2 regions of the Clostridium thermobutyricum genome follow, and region 2 is predicted to be linked to the other one. Evidence: predicted binding sites of a transcription regulator. Region 2 holds the regulator's gene; the other holds the start of a gene.
The links. The regulator LexA, encoded in region 2, represses DNA repair genes until DNA is damaged. The targets are predictions, from matches to a motif close to CNAACANNTGTTNG.
Positions count from the first base shown of each region.

Region 1 (11,828 bases), 270 kb from region 2:
AAAATATTAGCAAAATTTGTAATTAAAGGCGAAGGGAGGTCCTTTATGAGGAATGAATTAAGAACAGTTATAGCTGGAAGAGAAATGAAGGTTCAATTTGGTGGTTTTGGTATGTTATCAAATGCAGCTACATTCTTTAGCTATGGGGATACTGTTATACTAACTAACGTTAATGCCTCAGAAGAGCCAAGAGAGGGAATCGATTTTTTCCCTTTAAGTGTTGAATACGAGGAAAGATTATATTCTGTTGGGAAAATTCCAGGAGGATTTGTAAAAAGAGAAGGAAGACCTACTGACAAAGCTATACTTCATGGAAGAGCTGTTGATAGAACAATAAGACCATTATTCCCTAAAGGATATAGAAATGATGTTCAAGTTGTTTGTACAGTAGTTTCAGTTGAAAAAGATAATATACCAGAAATACTAGCTATAAATGCAGCATCAATGGCATTATTATTATCAAGTATTCCTTATACAATTCCTGTTGCAGGAGTTCAAATAGGACTTATAGATGGTAAATTTATATTAAATCCAAATTCAGAAGAAAGAAAATTAACTGAATTAGATTTAACTGTTTGTGCTACAGAAGAAAAGGTTATGATGATTGAAGCAGGCGGAAATGAAATAGATGAAGAAACTATGATAAATGCAATAGAATTCGGATTTAATGCCTGTCAAGATATTATAGCATTCCAAAAAGAAGCACAAGCTAAATTTGGAAAAGTAAAAGATACTCCAGAATTATACAAAGTAGATGAAGAAGTTGAAAAAGATGTTAAAGCTTTTGCAACTGATATGGTTAAAGAAGCTATGTATATAATGGATAAAGATGAAAGAAATGAAGCAATGTCAGCTGTAAATGAAAAAGTATTTGCTGAATTTGCAGAAAAGCATGAAGGTAAAGAAGGAGACATAAAAGAAGTTCTTTATACTATGCAAAAAGCAGTAGTAAGACATATGCTGTTAAAAGATAAAAGAAGACCAGATGGAAGAGCTTTTGATGAAATTAGACCTCTTTCATGTGAAGTAGGTATTTTACCAAGAACTCACGGAACTGGATTATTTACAAGAGGATTAACTCAAGTTATGACTGTTGCTACATTAGGTTCTGTTAGTGAGGTTCAAACTTTAGATGGTATAGATGAAGCAGAGTCAAAGAGATATATGCATCATTATAACTTCCCAGCTTATAGTGTAGGAGAAGTTAGACCACTTAGAGGACCAGGAAGAAGAGAAATTGGGCATGGAGCTTTAGCAGAAAGAGCTTTAGAACCATTAATTCCTTCAATGGATGAATTCCCATATTCAATAAGACTTGTATCAGAAGTATTAAGTTCAAATGGTTCAACTTCACAAGCTTCAGTTTGTGGATCAACATTAGCATTGTTAGATGCAGGTGTTCCAATAAAAAGACCAGCTGCCGGTATAGCTATGGGACTTATAACATCAGAAGATTTAACTGAAGAAGAAGTATTAACAGATATTCAAGGAATAGAAGACTTCTTTGGAGATATGGACTTTAAAGTTGCAGGTACTGAAAAAGGTATTACTTCAATTCAAGTTGATACAAAACTTAAAGGTCTAAGCAATTATGTAGTTAAAACTGCTATAAGAAATGCTAGAAAAGCTAGAATGGTAATTTTAGATAAAATTAATGAATGTATAGATGCGCCAAGAGAAGATGTTTCAGCTTATGCTCCTAAAACATCAATAATTAAAATAAATCCAGATAAGATAAGAGAAGTTATTGGGGCTGGTGGAAAAGTTATAAACAAGATTATTGAAGATACTGGAGTTAAGATTGATATAGAAGAAGATGGAACAGTATTCGTATCATCTGTTGATCATGATGGTGTTAATGAAGCAATCAAAATAATTGAAGGTATAACTAAAGAAGCAGAAGTTGGAGAAGTTTACTTAGGAAAAGTTACTAAAATAACAACTTTTGGAGCTTTTGTTGAAGTGTTACCTGGAAAAGAAGGGTTAGTTCATATATCAAAGCTTGCTAAAGAAAGAGTAAACAAAGTAGAAGATGTTGTTTCTGTTGGTGATGAAATTTTAGTTAAAGTAACTGAGATAGATTCACAAGGAAGAATAAACCTTTCAAGAAAAGATGCATTAGCAGAAAAAGAAGAAAATAATGAATAGATGAAAAGGGCAAAGGTATTTGCCTTTTTTTTTATAAAAAATGGAGGTATATATGCATAAAGTTCTTACATTAAAAAATGGACTTAAAATCGTAATAGAAAAAATAGATGGTGTAAACTCTGTAAGTGTAGGAGTAATGGTTAAAAATGGGTCAAGAAATGAACCGAAAAATTTAAATGGGATATCACATTTTATAGAGCATATGTTTTTTAAAGGAACTGAAAGAAGAACCTTTAATCAAATTACAGGTGCTATAGAAAATATAGGTGGGCAAATAAATGCTTTTACTGGAAAAGAATCTACATGTTATTTTGTAAAAACATTAGGAAGTCACATAGATATAGCATTAGATGTATTGTCAGATATAATATTACATTCTAAATTTGATCCAAAAGAGATTGAAAAAGAAAAAGGTGTAGTAATAGAAGAAATAAATATGAGTACTGATTCTCCAGAAGAAGTTTTAGAAGATTTACATGCAGAAATATCTTTTAGAGGAACAGAACTTTCTTATCCTATATTAGGGACAGAAGAGAAAGTAAAAAGTTTTACTAGAGAGGATATAATAAATTACATAGAAGAAAAGTATGTTCCTTCAAATTCAGTTATATCAATTTGTGGTAAAGTGGACTTTTTAGAAATAGAAAATTTAGTTGAAAAGTATTTTGGTGATTGGAAAGATAAAGGAGAATATGAACCTAAATATGATAAAATAGAAGTTTTAAAAGGAACAGGAAGTATAGAAAAAGATATAGAACAACTTCACATAAATATAGCATATCCAGGAATGGAATATAATCATCCAAAATCATATGCTTTGGTTATTATAAATAACATATTAGGTGGAGGGGCATCATCTCTTTTATTCCAAAAAGTTAGAGAGGAATTAGGTCTTTGTTATTCAATTTATTCTTATATGGATGCATATAAGAATTGTGGAGGAACAAACATATACTTAGGATTAAATAAAAATTCAGCAAAAAAAGCCTTAGAAGTTATAAAAGACACAGTAAATGATTTTGTTATCAATGGAATAACAGAGGAAGAGTTAAAAATAAATAAAGAAAAAATAAAAGGAACATATATATTAGGACAGGAAAGCACAAGTTCAAAAATGTTTGCCAATGCTAAATCATTATTATTTAGAGGAGACATTAGAACAGAAGAAGAAGTTATAGAAAAAATAGATAATATAACTATGGAAGATATAAAATATGTACTTGATAAATGCTTTAAAAGTGGAGCATTGAATACAGCTTTTGTAGGTCCAAAGATAAATAAAGATGAATTAAATTCTATTATATTTAATTAAAATATAAGATTTGAGATTATAGAAAAAAAATAAATCTTGATATATAATAATGTAATATACTTCCCTTTAAATTAATATATATATACTATTTATTAATAAAAGGGAGGTATATATATGTATATACATGGAGAAAAAAATATAAAATATCTTAGTGAGCTAGAAAAGTATGAGCTTATAAATATAAATGATGGGGAAAAATATGATTATCTTCAAAATAATGATTTAGTTATTGATGATGAAGGAAATATAAAATATCTTTTAATAGATACTGCATCTTCTAAATTTAATTTATTTGGGGGCTCAAGAGAGATTTTAGAAATTGACTGGTCATGTGTACAAAAAGTTGGGGCAAAAACTATAATACTAGACGCCGATGAAAGAAGTATAAGAAGGGCAAAAGTATAATTCTAAGGGGGAATTAAAGTGAAAATAGTTGTTCAAAAATTTGGCGGAACATCAGTATCAACGAAAGAAAGAAGAATGAAAGTAATTGAAAAAGTGAAAAATGCAATAGAAGAAGGTTTTTCACCAGTAGTTGTTGTATCAGCAATGGGAAGAAAAGGAGATCCATATGCTACAGATACTCTATTATCTCTTTTAGACAATAAATTTAAAATGTCTAACAAACAATCTACTGACTTATTAACTTGCTGTGGTGAATTTATAAGTTCTGTAGTAATGAGCAATGAATTATTTAATGAAGGAATAGATTCTATAGCGCTAACAGGTGGTCAAGCAGGTATCATAACTAATAATGTGTTTACTGATGCAAAACATATTAGAGTTGATACAAAAAGAATAATGAAGATTTTATCCGAAGGAAAAGTACCAGTAGTTACTGGATTTCAAGGGATAACAGAAGATGGATATTTCACAACTTTGGGAAGAGGCGGAAGTGATACAACAGGGGCTATATTAGGAGTAGCACTTGAAGCTAAAAGAATAGAAATTTATACAGATGTAGATGGTATAATGACTGCTGATCCTAGAATTGTTAAAGATGCATCACTAATAAATATAATAAGTTATAATGAAGTATTCCAATTAGCAGACCATGGAGCAAAAGTAATACATCCAAAAGCTATAGACATAGCTATGAAGGGAAATGTTCCAATTTTGATTAAAAATACTATGAATGATTGTGAAGGTACACTTATAAATAATAATGGAGATGTAAAACATCCAAAGGTTATAACTGGTATAACACATCAAAATGATAGAATACAAGTAAAAATCCAATTTGAAGATAATAAGACAAATCCAAATTATAAGAATTTATTAAGTTTTCTTGCAGCTAATGATATAAGTTTAGATTTAATAAATATATTTCCTGAAAGACAAGTATTTACTATTGGATTAGATAAAAAAGAAAAGCTTGAAAAAGTTTTAAATTCAATTAAATTAAAGTATGAATTAGTAGAAAATTGTAGTCAACTTGCAATTGTAGGAAGTAGAATGACAGGAATTCCAGGAGTTATTGCAAGAATAGTTCAAGGATTAACAGAAAACAATATAGAAGTTTTACAAACAGCAGATTCACATATGACTATTTGGTGCTTAATTCATACTGAAAATGTAGAAGAGGCAATCAATGTTCTACATAAAACTTTTGAATTAGCTTAAAATGAATGTATAAAAAAATCACTCTCGTATAAAATAAATTTATACGGGAGGTGTTTTTATGAATAAAAAAATTGAATCTAAAAAATCAGAAGTTAAACAAGATGAAAATATAGAAAATGAAAAATTAGAATCTATAAAGGAACTTGGAAATACCGGGGTAGTAAATCCAAATGAAAGAATAAGAGTTTTATCTATAATAGGTCAAATCGAAGGGCATGTTGTTGCTCCTGCTCAAACTAAAGCAACTAAATATGAGCATATTATACCTCAACTTATTGAAATAGAACAAAATGAAAATGTAGAAGGGGTTCTTATAGTTTTAAATACAGCAGGTGGAGATGTTGAAGCAGGACTTGGAATAGCTGAAATGATAAACTCAATATCTAAACCTACAGTATCAATAGTTATAGGAGGAGGACACTCTATAGGAGTTCCACTAGCAACTTCATCTAACTATTCATTTATAACTCCTTCTGCTACTATGATAGTTCATCCGGTAAGAATGAATGGATTTATAATAGGAGTTTCTCAAACTTTTGAATATTTTAAAAGAATGCAAGAAAGAATAAATAGTTTTATAATTAGAACTTCAAATATAGAAGAGAAGAAACTAGAAGAATTATTAAGTCAAACAGGAGATCTTTTAAATGATATGGGTACTATATTAATTGGAGATCAAGCTGTAGAATGTGGCCTAATAGATGAAGTTGGGGGATTAAAAGAAGCTATGGCAAAGTTAAATAGCTTAATAGATGAGAGATAAATTTAAGGTCAGCTATATTAATATGGCTGATTTTATTCTTGCTTAAAAAAGGACTTTATTAAAATTTGTAGAATTTAACTAGTGAGGTGATTAGGTGAGTAAAAAAAGAAGCAATGGTAAAAAAGGAATAGGAAAAAAGAAAAAAGTAGTTCAAAATAAAAGTGGAGATATAAAAGGAGTAGTATTTATAGCCATTGGCTTAATACTTTCTTTAGCAATATATACTAATTTGATAGGAAGTCTTTCCAATATTTCACAAAGAGTAGTTCATTTTTTAGTTGGGATAGGTGGATATGCTATACCTGTATATTTACTTTATTTAGGATATGAATATGTGAAAGGGAAAGGTTCAATAGATATAAACAAAAGTTTCGTTGGTGTAACTATATATTTAATTATATTTATTTTAATTAGTTCCACAATATACCTAAGTGGAATAGAAAAATTAAGCTTTAATTATGGTATACAAAGTATAACAAATAGTAAAGGTGGATTAAATGGTGGAGTAATAGGATATTTAATAGCTTATCCTATGTACAAGCTATTAGGTGCAATAGGATCTTATATAATTTATTTTGCTTTTATAGTAATAGGAAGTATTTTAGTATTTGATATAACATTATATGATTTAGGGTTAAAGGTTAAAGATAAGAGCAAGTCACTAAATAAGTTAAGAGAGGATAGATTTCCAGAAAGACATAATTTTATAGATGTTGTAGAGAATGGAGAAAGACCTTCACCTGAGTCTGAGCAATATTTAAATGGAATAAATAAAAAAATAAAAGTATTGGATTTTATGAGAAATTCAAGTCTTCATAATGAAGAGGATGAAGAAGAGTTAGAAAATAATAAATTAGATAAGAACATAAAAATTAAAGAAGAGAAACCTTTAGAAAAGCCAAAAAGAGTAATACCAAAAATTAATGAGCCTATGATAACAAAGAAAAAAGAAAAAGACTTAAATGAACAAGAAAAAAATATAGTTCATAGCGAAATTGAAAATAGTATATTAGAAAGCAAAAAAGAAGATGAAGGAAAAGAATATATAAAACCATCCTTAGAACTTCTTAACATAAATAAAGACACAGAGCTTAATGGAAGTGATAAAAAAGATCTAATAAAAAGTGCTCAAAAGTTAACTAGTACACTTTTAAGTTTTGGAGTTGAAGCTGAAGTAAATCAAGTAACAAAAGGACCTTCAGTTACAAGATTTGAACTTCAACCAAGTCCAGGAGTAAAAGTAAGCAAAATAGTTAACCTTGCAGATGATATAGCTTTGGGACTTGCTGCATCAGGAGTAAGAATAGAAGCACCTATACCAGGTAAATCAGCAATAGGAATAGAAGTACCAAATAAAACGCAAACTCCAGTATTTTTAAGAGAGGTTTTAGAAGTAGATGACTTTATAAAAACTGATAAAAAATTAGCTATAGCATTAGGAAAAGATATTGGTGGAGAATGTGTAATAGGTGATTTAAGTAAAATGCCTCATACTTTGATTGCAGGAGCAACAGGATCAGGTAAAAGTGTATGTATAAATACATTGATTGTAAGTTTATTATATAAATATTCTCCAGATGAAGTAAAATTACTTATGGTAGATCCTAAAGTAGTAGAGCTTAGTGTTTATAATGGGATACCTCATTTATTAATACCAGTAGTAACAGATCCTAAAAAAGCAGCAGCAGCTCTTAACTGGGCAGTAAATGAAATGACAAGAAGATATAAACTTTTTGCAGATTCTGGAGCAAGAAATATAGATTCATATAATCAATTATTTAAAAAAGGTATTATTGAAGAAAAATTACCTTATATCGTAATAATAGTTGATGAGCTTGCAGACCTTATGATGGTATGTGCAAATGATGTTGAAGATTATATAGGAAGGCTTGCTCAAATGGCAAGAGCAGCTGGAATGCATTTAGTAATAGCAACTCAAAGACCTTCAGTAGATGTAATAACTGGGGTAATAAAAGCAAATATTCCATCAAGAATATCTTTTGCAGTATCATCTCAAATAGATTCAAGAACAATATTAGATAGTAGTGGAGCAGAAAAATTACTAGGAAAAGGGGACATGCTTTATTATCCTGTTGGAGAAAATAAGCCTTTAAGAGTACAAGGATGTTTTATTTCAGAAGAAGAAGTAGAAAAAGTTGTAGAATTTGTTAAGAAAGATTCTGATGAAATAAAATATGAAGAAGATATAATTGAACATATTCAAAAAGAAACAGAAGGAAATGGAAAGTTATCTGGAAATGGTGAAGATGTAGATGAACTTCTAGGAGATGTTATAAAAACAGTAATAGAATTTAATCAAGCCTCAACCTCTTTTATACAAAGAAAATTTAAAATAGGATTTAATAGGGCATCTAGAATAATGGATGATTTAGAAGAAAGAGGAATAATATCAGGAAGAGATGGAAGCAAACCAAGACAGGTGTTAGTAACTAAAGAAGAATATTATGGGGATGTTTACGAAGAAGTAGAATAGAGGATAAAAATTTACTTGTAATAGAATTAAAAGAGATATAAAATAAAATAAGCGATTGAAACACAGGAGGAAATTAGTTTTGGCAAATTATAAAGTAGGAATGGTAAGTTTAGGTTGTGATAAAAATAGAGTGGACTCTGAAATAATGTTAGGAGTAATGAATAAAACTTACACTATAACAAACAATCCAAAGGAAGCAGACATAATAATTGTTAATACATGTGGCTTCATAGAAAAAGCAAAGCAAGAATCAATAAATACAATTTTAGAAATGGCAAGATATAAAACTGAATATAAATGTAAGCTTCTTATAGCAACAGGATGTTTAACACAAAGATATGGAAAAGAGCTACAAGACTTAATGCCTGAAATAGATATAATGCTAGGAGTTAATGATTATGAAAAAATAGATAAATTAATCCTAGATTTTATAGATAACAATGAGATAGTTTCAAAGGTAAATTATTCTGATGAAAATATAAATGAAGGAATAAGACTTTTAACTACAGATAAAAGTACAGCATATATAAGAATAGCTGAAGGTTGTAATAATTTTTGTACTTATTGCATAATACCTAAAATAAGAGGTAAATTTAGAAGTAGAAAAATGGAAAATATAATTGAGGAAGCAAAGACTCTTGTAAAAAATGGAACAAAAGAAATAATTCTTATAGCTCAAGATACAACTATGTATGGAAGTGATATATATGGTAAGAAAAATTTACATGAACTTTTAAGAGAATTATCTAAAATAGAAGACTTAAAATGGATTAGAGTTTTATATTGCTATCCAGAAGAAATTTATGATGAGTTAATTACAGAAATAAGCGAAAATGATAAAGTAGTTAAATATTTAGATTTACCAATACAACATATAAGTGATAAAATACTTAAGCTTATGGGAAGAAAAACTACTAAAAAAGATATATTAGATAAAATAGATCTTTTAAGAAATAGAGTAGAGGGAATTGTACTAAGAACATCTCTTATTGTTGGATTCCCAAATGAAAGTGAAAAAGAATTTAATGAGTTAAAAGAATTCCTAGAAGATAAGAAATTAGATAAAGTAGGAGTATTTAGTTATTCCAGAGAAGAAGGAACACCAGCTGCAATTATGGAAGGGCAGGTAGACGAAGAAGTTAAAAAAGCTAGAGAAGAAGAGCTTATGCTTTTACAAGGAGAAATTTCAGAAAAAATTAACTTATTGAAAATAGGAAAAATTTATGATATTCTTGTTGAAGGAAAGAATGGAGAATATTATTATGGTAGAAATTACGAAATGGCTCCTGAAATTGATGGAAATGTATTCTTTAAAAAAGGATGTGAAGAAGTTAAAAAAGGAGATTTCGTAAAAGTGAAAATAGAAGAAAATGCTAAATACGATCTAATAGGAGTTGGTATATGTGAATCTTGCAAATAAATTAACACTAATAAGAATATTATTAGTTCCGATATTCCTAGTATTTATAATAGCTAAAGGTATACCATATGGAACTTTTATTGCAACTTTCATATTTATTCTTGCATCATTAACAGATAAGTTAGATGGATACATAGCAAGAAGTAGAAATCAAATAACTAATTTTGGAAAGTTTATGGATCCACTAGCTGATAAATTACTAGTAACTGCAGCATTAATATCATTAGTTGAATTAGGATTAGTTCAAGGATGGGCAGCTATAATTATTATAGCTAGAGAATTTGCTGTTTCAGGACTTAGAACATTAGCAGCATCAGAAGGAAAGATAATTGCCGCAAGCTGGTGGGGAAAAATAAAAACAGTAATACAAATAATAGCTATAATATTACTATTAATAGAAGTAAATATAAGTACATCTACTACTCTTATAAAAATGGTTGCAAATAGTAAGGTATTAGAATATGTGTTTACTTCATTACCAACAATAATGATGAATATTGCTGTTATAATAACAGTTGTTTCAGGTTGGGACTATTTTAGAAAAAATAAAGGTGTAATATCAACAAATAAATAATTTAAAAATAAGAGGGGTTAATTTCCCTCTTATTTTTATCTAATTAACAAATTACATTAAATGTAATAAAAGTAAAAAACTTATGTATATTTTATATAAAAAATGTTGACTATATTAAGTGTATAATATATACTAAATATATAAGAACGTAAGTTCGTACAGGAGGGAATGTGTATTATGAGTAATATAGATGTTAATAAATTAAAAGCTATAGAATCAGCAATGGGACAAATAGAAAAGCAATTTGGTAAAGGTGCAGTAATGAAGCTTGGTGAAAAAGCATCATTAGATATAGAATCAGTTTCTACAGGATGCTTAGATCTTGATATAGCATTAGGAATTGGCGGAGTTCCAAAAGGAAGAATAATAGAAATATACGGACCAGAAAGTTCAGGTAAAACAACTGTAGCTCTTCACATAGTAGCAGAAACACAAAAAAAAGGTGGAGCAGTTGCATTTATAGATGCAGAGCATGCTTTAGATCCTTCATATGCTAGAAACTTAGGAGTTGATACGGAAAATCTTATAGTTTCTCAACCAGATACAGGAGAACAAGCATTAGAGATTACAGAAGCATTAGTTAGATCAGGCGCAATTGATACAATAGTTATCGACTCGGTTGCAGCACTTGTTCCAAGAGCAGAAATAGAAGGTGAAATGGGAGATTCTCACGTAGGTTTACAAGCAAGACTTATGTCACAAGCTTTAAGAAAACTTGCTGGAACAATAAATAAAACTAACTGTGTAGCTATATTTATAAATCAGCTTAGAGAAAAAGTTGGAGTAATGTTTGGTAACCCTGAAACTACACCAGGAGGAAGAGCATTAAAATTCTATGCTTCTGTAAGAATGGATGTTAGAAGAATAGATTCTATAAAACAAGGTGAAGGAATAGTAGGTAACAGAACAAGAATTAAAGTTATAAAAAATAAGGTAGCTCCTCCATTTAGACAAGCAGAATTCGATATAATGTATAATGAAGGTATTTCAAGAGAAGGAAATATCGTTGATGTAGGAGTTAAAGAAGGAATAGTTCAAAAAAGTGGAGCTTGGTTCTCATATGGGGATATAAGACTAGGCCAAGGAAGAGAAAATGCAAAAGCATACTTAAAAGAAAATCCAGAAACTGCATTAGAAATTGAAAATACAATAAGAGAAAAATACAATTTACCAAAAATGGAAGCAAAATTAGAAGTAGCAGTTTCAAATGAAGAAAAAGAAGATAAATAGTATATTTTAGAGGGGACAAAATGTCCCCTCTTTTTTATAAAAATAATAAAAAAGAGTATTTAAAAATAAAATTGAAAAAGAGAGGAAAATAGAGATTGATAGAGATAATTATCCTATTAATGCTTTATATCGCTTAACTTGACATAATTTTAATTTTAATATACAATAATAACAAATACTGGTTTATCATATTCAAGAATAACCGTGAATGAATATGACACCAACTATGCTAACACAAAAAAATAAAAGCTTAGGAGGTGTTAT
Region 1 is NZ_KB850956.1:1,081,127-1,092,954, forward strand. It holds gene HMPREF1092_RS04990 (polyribonucleotide nucleotidyltransferase) at 46-2,148, shown strand; gene HMPREF1092_RS04995 (M16 family metallopeptidase) at 2,201-3,460, shown strand; gene HMPREF1092_RS05000 (YlmC/YmxH family sporulation protein) at 3,575-3,865, shown strand; gene dapG (aspartate kinase) at 3,884-5,083, shown strand; gene HMPREF1092_RS05010 (ClpP family protease) at 5,142-5,846, shown strand; gene HMPREF1092_RS05015 (FtsK/SpoIIIE family DNA translocase) at 5,941-8,340, shown strand; gene rimO (30S ribosomal protein S12 methylthiotransferase RimO) at 8,420-9,760, shown strand; gene pgsA (CDP-diacylglycerol--glycerol-3-phosphate 3-phosphatidyltransferase) at 9,744-10,334, shown strand; gene recA (recombinase RecA) at 10,512-11,564, shown strand.
Region 1: a site for LexA is predicted at 10,478-10,491, ahead of recA (recombinase RecA). Genes of this name have one in related genera too.

Region 2 (11,828 bases):
TGGTGAATTTAATGATGAAAATAACGAAACTTTTATGATTTATACAGGGAAAATAAAAGATTTTATGAACCTTGGGAAAAATGTAATAAGTAGTGAATGGGTTAGTGAAAATCGTATAGAAAATATAGATATAGAAGAATTTTCTAAAAATGTAGTCAATGATTTTTTTAAGAAATTATAATATTATTTATTTAGAAGCTGTAAAATAATACAGCTTCTAAAATTATGAGGTTTAGAGACATGATAAAAATAAAAATAGATAAAAATTCTTTAAATGAACCTATATTTAAGTTATCTATTAATAAAGAAGATATATTAAATAATAGATTTATAAAAAGAGTAATATATGAAGGAAAAACTAAAAGAGGGATGTATAATTATGAAATACCAATGAAGTTCTTTTATCCGTTATTAAATAATTTAAAAAAAGATGATGTTTATATAGATACAAGATCTAATTTAAGCTTTTTAGAATTTACAGACGATTTTGAAGAAGAATTTCATTACTCTATAGAAGCAACACCTAAATATATGCGTAAATGGAGAGAGTTTAATTGTCCTAATATATACAAGATAGAGTTAGATAAAGAAACTTTAAAATTAAATAAAAGAGTAGCTTTTAAAAAAATAGAGGTTGCTATCTAGTACATATTAAATAGGTTTTTATAAACCTATTTTTATTTTTTATATTAATTATCTTTTACACTGACCTTAACTTACCTTTAAGGCTAAATATTAGTTTCTTTAAATAAAAAAGAAAATTTGATAGAATATATCTATTAAATAAATTATCGTATTAAGGAGAAAAAAATGAATTTATTAACTTTAGAGAACATAAGTAAAAGTTATAGTGAAAAAGTTCTTTTAAAAGAAGTTTCATTAGGTATAAATGATAAAGATAAAATAGGTATTATAGGAATAAATGGAGCAGGAAAATCAACTTTTTTAAAAATAATTTCAGGAAGAGAAGAATTTTTTGATGGGAAAAGAGTTGTAGGTAAAAATGTTAAAATAGAATATCTAAGCCAAAATGAAAAAGTTGAAGAGGATTGTACTGTATTAGACCAAATATTTAAAAGTGATTCTGAAGAAATGAAAATTTTATTAGAATATGAATCATTATTAGATGAAATAAATAATGGTAATAATGAAAAACAAGATAGATTAATAAATCTTCAAAGTAAAATTGATAGTTTGAATTTATGGGAATTAGAGACTTCAGCTAAAAATATTTTAACTAAGCTAGGTATAGTAAATTATAATCAAAAGATGAGAGAATTATCTGGAGGTCAGAGAAAAAGAGTATTTTTAGCAGCTGCACTTATTAAACCATGTGATCTTTTAATATTAGATGAACCAACTAACCATTTAGATTACAAATCTATAGAATGGTTAGAAGAATATTTAAATTCTAGATCTGGTGCTTTAGTTATGATAACTCATGATAGATATTTCTTAGATAGAGTTGTTAATAAAATAGTAGAATTAGATAGAGGAAATTTATTTACTTATGAAGGAAACTATAGTAAATATCTAACTAAAAAAGTTGAAAGAATAGAATTAGAAAAGACTTTAGAAACTAAAAGACAATCTTTAATAAGAACAGAACTTAAATGGATAAAAAGAGGGGCTAAAGCTAGATCAACTAAACAAAAAGCTAGAATACAAAGATTTAATGAATTGGTATCTAAAGAATATAATGAGTACAATACAGATATAGAAATTAATTATGTTGGAAGTAGATTAGGAAAGAAAATACTTGAAATATATAATTTAAATAAAAGGTTTGATCAAAAAATATTAATAAGGGATTTTTCTTATATATTTACTAAGGAAGATAGAATTGGGATAGTAGGAGATAATGGAGTTGGTAAATCAACTTTTTTAAATATAATAGAAGGAATAGAAGAATTTGATTCTGGGAATATTGAGATAGGAGAAACAGTTAAAATAGGAGCTTTTTCTCAAGAAGGAAAAGAGTTAAATAATAATTTAAGAGTAATTGACTTTGTCAAAGAGGGAGGAGAATATATACCAACAAATGATGGTACAAAAATATCAGCTTCAACTCTTTGTGAAAGATTTTTATTTGATTCAACTATGCAATATAGCTTAATAGAAAAGTTGTCAGGTGGAGAGAAGAGAAGGCTACAGCTTCTTAGAGTTCTTATGGAAAATCCAAATTTTTTAATTCTTGATGAGCCTACAAATGATTTAGATATTGAAACTTTAAAAATACTAGAGAATTTTATAGATGAATATAATGGGGTAGTTTTAGTAGTATCTCATGATAGATATTTTTTAGATAGGATATGTAATAAAATATTTAATTTTAAAGGTAATGGAGAAATTAAGATATATCATGGGAATTATAGTGACTATATATACAATAAAGAAGAAGAAAATGAAATAGAAAAAGTAAATAATACTGTTAAAAAAGAAAAACCTAAGCAAAAAGGAGAGAAAGCTCCAAAATTTTCATTTAATGAAAAAAAAGAGTTTGAAGAGATTGAAGATGTGATATCTAAATTAGAAGACAAATTAGCTAATTTAGACATTGAAATAGAAAAAAATTCAACAAATTATTCTAAATTACAAGAGTTAGTTCAGAGTAAAGAAGAATTAGAGTTTTTAATATTAGAAAAATATGAGAGACAAGAATATCTTTTATCTATAGCTAAAGCAATAGAAGAGTGGAAAAGAAATAAATAATAAAGGATGTTAATATGGAAATTAAAATAGCGCTTAAAGGAGTTCGTGAACATAGAATAATAAAAGGAGATAGAATAGATGTATTAGATTTTGAAATGGATAATATTAAATATAAGCAAATAAGGGTATTTAATAAAGGTTTTTCAAAATCTGAATATATAAAAAATGATCTTATACAGTTTATAAAAGAGCTTAAATAGATTAATACAAAATATGATCAAAATAATTTTGATCATATTTTTTTTGAATAAAATTTTATAATATACATATATATTATATAGTAAAAGATGGTTAAGCGATTTTAAGGATATTAAGAAATATTCGCATCTTGTTTTAAAAGGCGTGCATAAGCTAAATGAATAGCGCCTTGTATACATAATAAGGAGATTTGATATTTATGAGTAATATAGTTAAGGGTATTAAGTATATTTTTAATTCTGACAATTTAGAATATGATAGAGAGCTAGATGAATTTGATTATACAATTCAAGGTGATTTTCTATTTGATAATGAAAAATCTCAAACATTATTTTTTTATTGTCATTTATTAAGTGTTTATTATGATAATATAGATATAAATTTGGAGCTTGCTAGAAGCTGTTTGGAAGAGGATTCAGAATACTTTTTTAAATTAATTTCTTATTTGAGAGATAAAGAAGGGTTAGGTAGAAAAAAAGAATTTAGAAAAATATTAAATGAATTGGGAGATGAATATCCTTTAGAATTTAGAAAATATATACCACATATTGTTAAGTATGGGCGTTATGATGATTTATATGAGTTTTTTTATGGTGAAAATGAAGATTTAATAATAGATATATTTAAAAAAACTTTAGATTATGATTTAAAATCTAACAAGCCTAGTACATTAGCTAAATGGCTAAAATCAATCAATGCTTCTAATGAGAATACGAATATGTTAGGGAAGAGAACTAGCAAATTATTAGGACTAAGTTATACAGAATATAGAAAATTACTATCACATTTAAGGGGTAAACTTAATGTGGTTGAAAAGTTTATGAGCAATAATGAATGGGATAAGATCCAATATGGAAATTTGAGTTATTCGAATATAAAAAAATATAGAAATTCTTTTATGAAAAATGATCCAAAGAGATTTAATGAATTTATAAATATGTATAAACCAAAGAAAGTAATACGAGAACAAAAAAGTAAAGGATTTGAATTGAAATATGAATATTTAAAGGCTTTAGATATAGGGATTGAAGAGAAAAAGACTAAAGAGATGTTCATTAAAGAAATAAAAGAAATTTACGAAAATTTAGAAATTCCAGAAGAAGACTGGTTAGTTGCAATAGCTTTAAACGAAAAAAATTTAAATAAAAAAGATAATTATTATATGCAAAGTGTATTTTTAAGTAATTTTTATCTTTGTAATAATAAAAAAATGTATAAAGATCATATAATAAAAACTAAAAATATACCTAATATTAAAAAAATACAAAATAGAGATTTAAAAAATGATGTAATTAATGTTATTGAGAATTCTATTAGTGAAAAAATTTCTATCGAGAGTGTGTTTGACCTTCTTTTACTTTCTGCAGTAAAAAATAGTAATAAAATATTTAATTTTCCATCAGGGGTTGTTTTTGCAATTAAATCAATGGAACAATTATCAGAAATCACGAATACGAACAAACGTTCTAAGGAAGAAGAAATATCATTTTTATATTTAAAAATGAGAAAAAAGTGGAATAATTTTGGATTTAATATCCCAAAAATTAAAATTTGGATAATAAAAGAAAATTATAGAAATAATATTTCTGTTTTAGAAGAAGGTAAAATTTTTATTCTAGAAGGAAGTGGTGAAAAAGCTTTTAAAACAATAATCCAAGAATCAAATACAGGTTTTAGAGATTTTACTTATGAAGAAATAAAAGAAGAAATGATAAAAATTCTTAGCAGTGATAGATATAATATGAAATAATTAATAAAAATCTTATCTTTTTAGATAGGATTTTTTGTTGTGCTAAATTAATATATTAAGTAAACGATTGAATTTTAAATCAAAATAAAAATTAGCGGGAATAAATTTGTTTTTAAAATAGTTTTATTGTATTTACATAAACTGAAATTTTTCTATAATTATTAAATTAAAAAGTTGTTATTAATAGATTTTGATCATATAGAATAGGTTGAAATAATATATTTTTAGAAATATTTATAATTAAATTTATAAAAATGCCTCTAATTTATTTCGCTAAATAACAATTTAGCGAAATAATATGCTTTTGTAATTGAAAATAAGTATTTCTGTTTGAATTAAGTACGAATATGCAGTGTTTAAAACTTATATAAATTGTAATTTATTTTATTGTGTGCTTATTTTCAATTATTTTACATAAGAATAATTTCACAAAAAATATATTTATAAATTACATAATTACATATAATTTGTAATTTGAATGTTTTTAAAATTTTATAATTTGTAAAAATAATTTTATAGAACTTAATTGAAATTAAGTATGAAAATAGAAAATTAAAGTCAAAGAAGATCAATATAAAAATAAAAGATAATTTTGCTTGAGATTGGATTGAAGTTAAACAGGGTGTAAATATGACGTTTTTATATTTTGAGAACGTATGTTCTACTACTCTATTTTAATCAATTTTTATTTGTGATAAAATAGAAATATAACTAAGTGAAAGGAGCAATTATGAAATACGATTTTAAAGACTTAAAAAAGAATGAGGAAATGCCTCTTATTATAATAGATTTTTTGAATTATTTAGAAACTATAAAAGGTAAATCTATTAATACTATAGATGCATATAGAATTGATTTATTAATGTTTTTCAGATTTTTAAAATTATATAGAGAAGAAATAGAAGATATTGAATTTGAAGATATAAAAATAAGTGATATAGATGGAGAATTTATAAAGAAAGTTAAACTTTCAGAACTTTATGCTTTTATGAGTTTTTTAGAGAGGTATAGAAATAACAGTGCTTATGCTAGAGCTAGAAAAGTTGCTACTTTAAAATCTTTTTTTAAGTTTCTTCAAAATAAAGCAAAAATTATAGATGAAAATCCTACTATAGAATTAGAATCACCTAAAATAAATAAACGCCATCCAGTATATTTAAATTTAGATGAAAGTCTTACTCTTTTAAATTCATTAAATAAAAAGAGTAAAAATTATAGTAGAGATTATTGCATATTAACATTTTTTTTAAATTGTGGTATGAGATTATCTGAATTATGCAATATAAAACTTGAAAAAATATCTGGTGATACATTAACTATAATAGGAAAAGGGAATAAAGAAAGAACTGTATACTTAAATGAGTCTTGTATTTATGCACTTAATCAATATTTAAAGGATAGAGATGACATAAAATGTTCTGATGAAGATAAAGAATTTTTGTTCCTATCTAATAGAGGACGTAGAATAAATAAACGAACAGTTGAAATAATGGTTAAAAATGCAACTAAAGATGCAGGGCTTAGAGATCAAAAATATACACCTCATAAACTTAGACATACAGCTGCAACTCTTATGTATAAACATGGGGATGTAGATATTAGAGCTTTACAAAGTATATTAGGTCATGAAAGTATTTCTACTACACAAATATATACACATGTAGATGATGATACTTTAAGAGAAGCAGTTAAAAGTAATCCTTTAGCAAAAATAAAAAAATAAAAAGCTATGTAGTTTATAGCTTTTTATTTTTTTTATTTATATATTGTTCCCTAAAATTTCTGAAAGTGCAGTTAAAATTTTCTGATCAGCTCCATCGTAAACTACAAAAATTCTACCTTTTTTATAAAGGTGAAAATTTTGTACCCAATTACCTTTATTTTGACTAAATAGATATGCATTATCATTTAGTGAGTTAAGATCTGATACCATTCTTAGTTTATCTCCTACTCCGTATTGGTATATAGAAATATATCCTCCATTTACCTGAATTTCTTCTTGTGGTACTGAGAATAATTCATCATATGGGTTGGGATTAGCTTTTATTTTTTTTGCATCAAATCCTTTTTTATTTAATTCATTTATAAGATATTGATTATCTATTGAAATTTCTGACTCTGTAAATTGTGGTATATTTTTATTTATAGATTTTTTAATTGAATTAGAATTATTTTTTGAATTATTCATTCCCCGCTCTACATTTTTTTCTACGTTATCAGTAGTGTTTTTTACATTATTGCATCCAAAAAATGAAATAGATATTCCAATTCCTAGTATAAATAGTATTGCTTTAAATTTTCTAATTTTCATGAAAATCTCTCCTCTTTATAAATGTTATTACAATACTAGTTTTTGAAAAAAAAGATTTTTTATACCAAAAGAAAAATCCTCACTTAATTTTAAGTGAGGATTTTATATATGAATAATTAAATTTTTTTTGTTTTTAATTTTCTTACACCTGGGAAAAGTTCTTCAGTATCACTTTCTAAAATATCTTCAGTTAAGTTAAGATCTTCTAGATAAATTATCTCTTCTTCAGCAGCATCTTTTCCAAGTGCCATTACTTCACCTTCGTTAGCTAAAGTATACGAAGGTATTTCTAAATGCTCTTTAAAATTTTCATTTAAATTAGAATAAGCTTCTAATAATGATTTTTCAATAAGTTCTTTATCCATATTTGGATCTATTTTTTGAGCTTTAGCTACAAGTTCTTCCCAATTAGGAATATTAAACTCATCTTCAAAAAAATCAGAATCTTCAAGATCTGATTCTACTAATTCATTTTCTTCTATGTTTTTTGCAATTTCTTCAATTTTAATTGCTTGTAAATCGGATTTACTTAAATTTAAACATGCTCCGCAATTGTCACAAATTTTTGTTGGATCTAAAAAATCGCAAAATTCGTCAACTATAAATGCTTTAGTCATTTTTACACCACCTTTTGTGATAAACTAGAATTCTATTATATCAAATTTCAGTTTTAGTATCAAATAGAGTTTATTTATGTAAAAAAAGATAAAAAGAACATAAGTTTGATTGGAGAGGAATTATATGCTATAATTTTTAGTAAGAAGTGAGGTGTAAACAATGGTAGACGGTAAAGATAAGCAAAGTCAAATTTATGAATTTTTAAAAGTATATACTGAAAACAAAGGTTATCCACCATCAGTTAGAGAGATATGTGAAGCGGTAAGTTTAAAGTCAACTTCTACTGTTCATGGACACTTAAAAAGACTAGAAAAAAAAGGATTGATAAAAAGAGATCCAACAAAACCAAGAGCTTTAGAAATTGTTGAATTTATGCAACCTAAACGTGAAATGATATCAATACCTATAATAGGTAATATAACTGCTGGAACTCCAATATTAGCTACTGAAAATATAGAAGACACCTTTACTCTTCCATTAAATTTTGTAAAGCATGATAATGAATTATTTATATTAAAAGTTAATGGAAATAGTATGATAAAAGCAGGAATAAATGAAGGTGATTTAGCTATAATAGAAAAAAGAACATCAGCAAATAATGGTGATATTGTAGTAGCACTTATTGAAGAAGAGGCAACTATAAAAAGATTCTATTTAGAAAAAGATCATATAAGATTACAGCCAGAAAATGATTCTATGGAACCTATCATTGTAGAAAACTGTTCGATTTTAGGAAAATTAGTAGGAATATATAGAAATTATAGATAAAGCTCATCTTAAAAAGATGAGCTTTATTTATTATAATCCTAAACCTTTTCTTCTCTCTTCAATTATTTCCTCTAATTTATTAGCAGTGTTATCTACATCTCCATCAATTATTAATTGACCACCTGTAATTTCTTTTAATCCTTCACTAAATAAATTTAAAGCTAATTCACTTCCACCTACAAATGGAGGTAATGCTAAATGAAGTGGTAATCCAAGAGTAAGTCCAAATACTCCATCAGCAAGAGCTTGTTCTTCTAACCATTGAGGAGCTGATAAAATTAATGGTAGTTGAGGAATATCTATATTTAAATATTCTGCGAGTTCAGCTGCAATCATTTCAAGTCTTCCTATAGCAAGACATGGTCCAAAGTTTAATACAGGAGGAATATTTAATTCTTCGCAAACTTTTCTTAGACTATCTCCAGCTTTTGTAGCAGCTTTGGCAGACATTAATCCAACATTCTCAAGACCACCTGATGAACATCCTGCTGAAAGTATTAGTATATCTTTCTTTATTAATGCTTCTGCTAATTCTACAGTAAATACATCATGACCTTTTGCAGTAAGATTTGAGCATCCTACAATACAAGCTATACCTTTTATTCTTCCTTTAGCAATTAAATCTACAAGTGCTTTCCAATTACCACCTAAAAATTCTTTTAGATTTGATTCGCTTAAACCAGTTAAAACATCATCATGCCCATGATCTTTTGGAATATTTAATTCTATTGAACCTCTTCTCTTTGAATAACTTTTAATTGCTTCATTAACAATTTTATTAGTTATCTCCTCTTTTTCTTCATATGAATATACAACTGATTCAGCATTAGCTTTTTTAGCAACATTATCTAGACATATCATTTTTATATCAAATTTTTCTGCGATAGGCTCAATTCCAGGAAGTGTACAGTTAAATTCAGAAGTTATAAGATCTATTCCACCTGTTGCTAAAACAGCTTCACTAGTATAATTGTTACCTGCATGACCTACAAATACTTCATTATAGTGCTCTCCTCTAACTTGTAAATCTTGACCTACACAAGTACATCCAATAATTCTGAAACCTTTAGCTCCTACTGAGTTAGCTAATTTAGTTGCTTCACTTGAAATTAAGTAATCTTGTAAATGAGCTATTAATGAGTGTTGATGTCCAGTTGTCATTATGTTGATATAGTCTGGATTTATTACTTTCATACCAACAGATGCTTGTCTAATTACTGGATCTCCTAACATTATATCATTTAATAAATTTACAAGAGTTAATCCATAAAGTCCAGTTGATATTCCTAATCTTAAACTACTCATATACATATCTATAGGATCACTGCTTAAATTTGTTGATGTTTTAACAATTCCGTCAAATACTTCTGATTTTGCTCCTCCTGGTAATATTCCTAGTTCTCTCCATTTTTCAAATCTAGGAGCATATGCTAATTTTTCAACAAGTTCCATTTTATCATATCTAGGTTTATATAAGTCTTTTAAAATAGAATCTGCAATCTTATAAGCTTTTTCAAATTGATCTCCATCTGTTATTCCTAATATATTAGAAACTCTATCTAAAGCTTTTAATCCTTTAAGAGGTTCTTTATTTTCAGCCATTTTTTTTAAATTTAAAGCAGTATTTTCTATTACATGAATATAACATCCTGATCCAGCAGCTACAGCTCTTAAAAAGTTTCTTGCAACAATTGTATCAGCATCTGCTCCACAAATTCCTCTCTTAGCTTTTGGTGTTATTCTACAAGGTCCATTTGAACAAAGTCTACAACAAACACCATCAAGACCGAATTTACATTTTATACTTTGTGATTCTACTCTGTGATGAGATGTCTCTACATCTAATTCTTTTATAAAGCTTTCTAATTTTTTATCTGCTGACATACATGTTGAACAGCTAGTTTGGCAGCTAGTTTTGCTACAATTTGACATAATATCTACACCTTTCATAATTAAAATGAAAACTACACTATTTTAGTATACTTTTAGATTTAGAAACCTAATAATGTAATTTATTAAATTAACATAAAATATGCCAATTTAAAAATTCACTTTCAAAATAAGAATATTTAAAAAAAGTTAATGCTATTAATGCTACTATCTAATATTTCTTTTAAAGATTTTCTAGATAAAATATTTAAAATTTCATTTTCAACTTTTTTCATTTCATAATATAAAGAACAACCTGATAAGCAAATCTCACATAAATTTTTATCTTTAGTGCATTTATTTATAGATATAGGTCCTTCTATTGCTTCAATTATATCTTTCAAAGTTAATTTTTCTAATGGAGCTTTTAGTATATAACCTCCATTTACTCCTCGAAATGATTCTATGATATTTTCAGAGCAAAGTTTACGTAAAATCTTAAATAAGAATCTTATAGGAATATGTTCTTTCTCAGAAATAATTCTTGCTTCAATTTTATTTTCTACACCAAAATTATACATTGCACGAATAGCTCTTAATGCATAATCACTTTCTTGTGAAATATTCATATAGAAGTGAATCCTCCTTTAATAATATATAAAAATATTTATTAATTACCTTATTGATGAATAATATCCAAAACTTCACCTAAAAGGTACATTTTAAAGCTACTACAAATTTTAACTTTTGTAAATAACAAATTGGTGGAATTTTCAAAAAGTTAAAAGGATATCTTTTTATTAGATATCCTTTTAATTTTATTTCAATATTAACTCTACTGGACAATGATCTGAGCCTAATATATCAGAATGTATATTCGCTTCAAATATATTTTCTTTTAAGCAGTCAGAAACTAAAAAATAATCAATTCTCCACCCAGCATTATTTTTTCTTGCATTAAACCTATATGACCACCAAGAATAAGCTCCTTCTTTTTCAGGATACTTAAATCTAAATGTATCAATAAATCCTGAATCAAGAAATTCATTAAATTTAGTTCTTTCTTGAATGCTAAATCCTGCATTATTTACATTTGATTTTGGATTTTTTAAGTCTATTTCATTATGTGCAACATTCAAATCACCACATATTATAACAGGCTTATTTTTTTCTATTTCTTTTAAATATGTTCTAAATGCATCCTCCCATTCCATTCTGTAATCAATTCTAGCAAGTTCAGCTTTAGAATTTGGAGTATATACAGTTACGAAATAGTAATCATTAAATTCTAAAGTAATTACTCTTCCTTCAGTATCATGTTCTTCTATTCCTAATCCGTAAAAAACATTAATTGGAAGTTCTTTTGTAAATATAGCTGTTCCAGAATAGCCTTTTCTTTGAGCATAATTCCAATATTGATAATATCCTGGCAGAGCTAATTCTATTTGTCCTTCTTGTAATTTAGTTTCTTGTACCGCAAAAATATCTGCATCAATAGAATTAAAATAATCTAAGAAACCTTTTTTTACACATGCTCTCAAACCATTAACATTCCAAGATATAAATTTTTTCATAGTTATATTCTCCTATAATTTTTTTATA
Region 2 is NZ_KB850956.1:1,355,889-1,367,716, reverse strand. It holds gene HMPREF1092_RS06345 (NUDIX hydrolase) at 1-181, shown strand, start outside; gene HMPREF1092_RS06340 (hypothetical protein) at 241-645, shown strand; gene HMPREF1092_RS06335 (ABC-F family ATP-binding cassette domain-containing protein) at 811-2,712, shown strand; gene HMPREF1092_RS06330 (hypothetical protein) at 2,727-2,912, shown strand; gene HMPREF1092_RS06325 (DUF2828 family protein) at 3,110-4,660, shown strand; gene HMPREF1092_RS06320 (tyrosine recombinase XerC) at 5,391-6,383, shown strand; gene HMPREF1092_RS06315 (hypothetical protein) at 6,420-6,971, opposite strand; gene HMPREF1092_RS06310 (hypothetical protein) at 7,088-7,588, opposite strand; gene lexA (transcriptional repressor LexA) at 7,749-8,357, shown strand; gene cooS (anaerobic carbon-monoxide dehydrogenase catalytic subunit) at 8,388-10,289, opposite strand; gene HMPREF1092_RS06295 (RrF2 family transcriptional regulator) at 10,427-10,855, opposite strand; gene HMPREF1092_RS06290 (exodeoxyribonuclease III) at 11,045-11,800, opposite strand.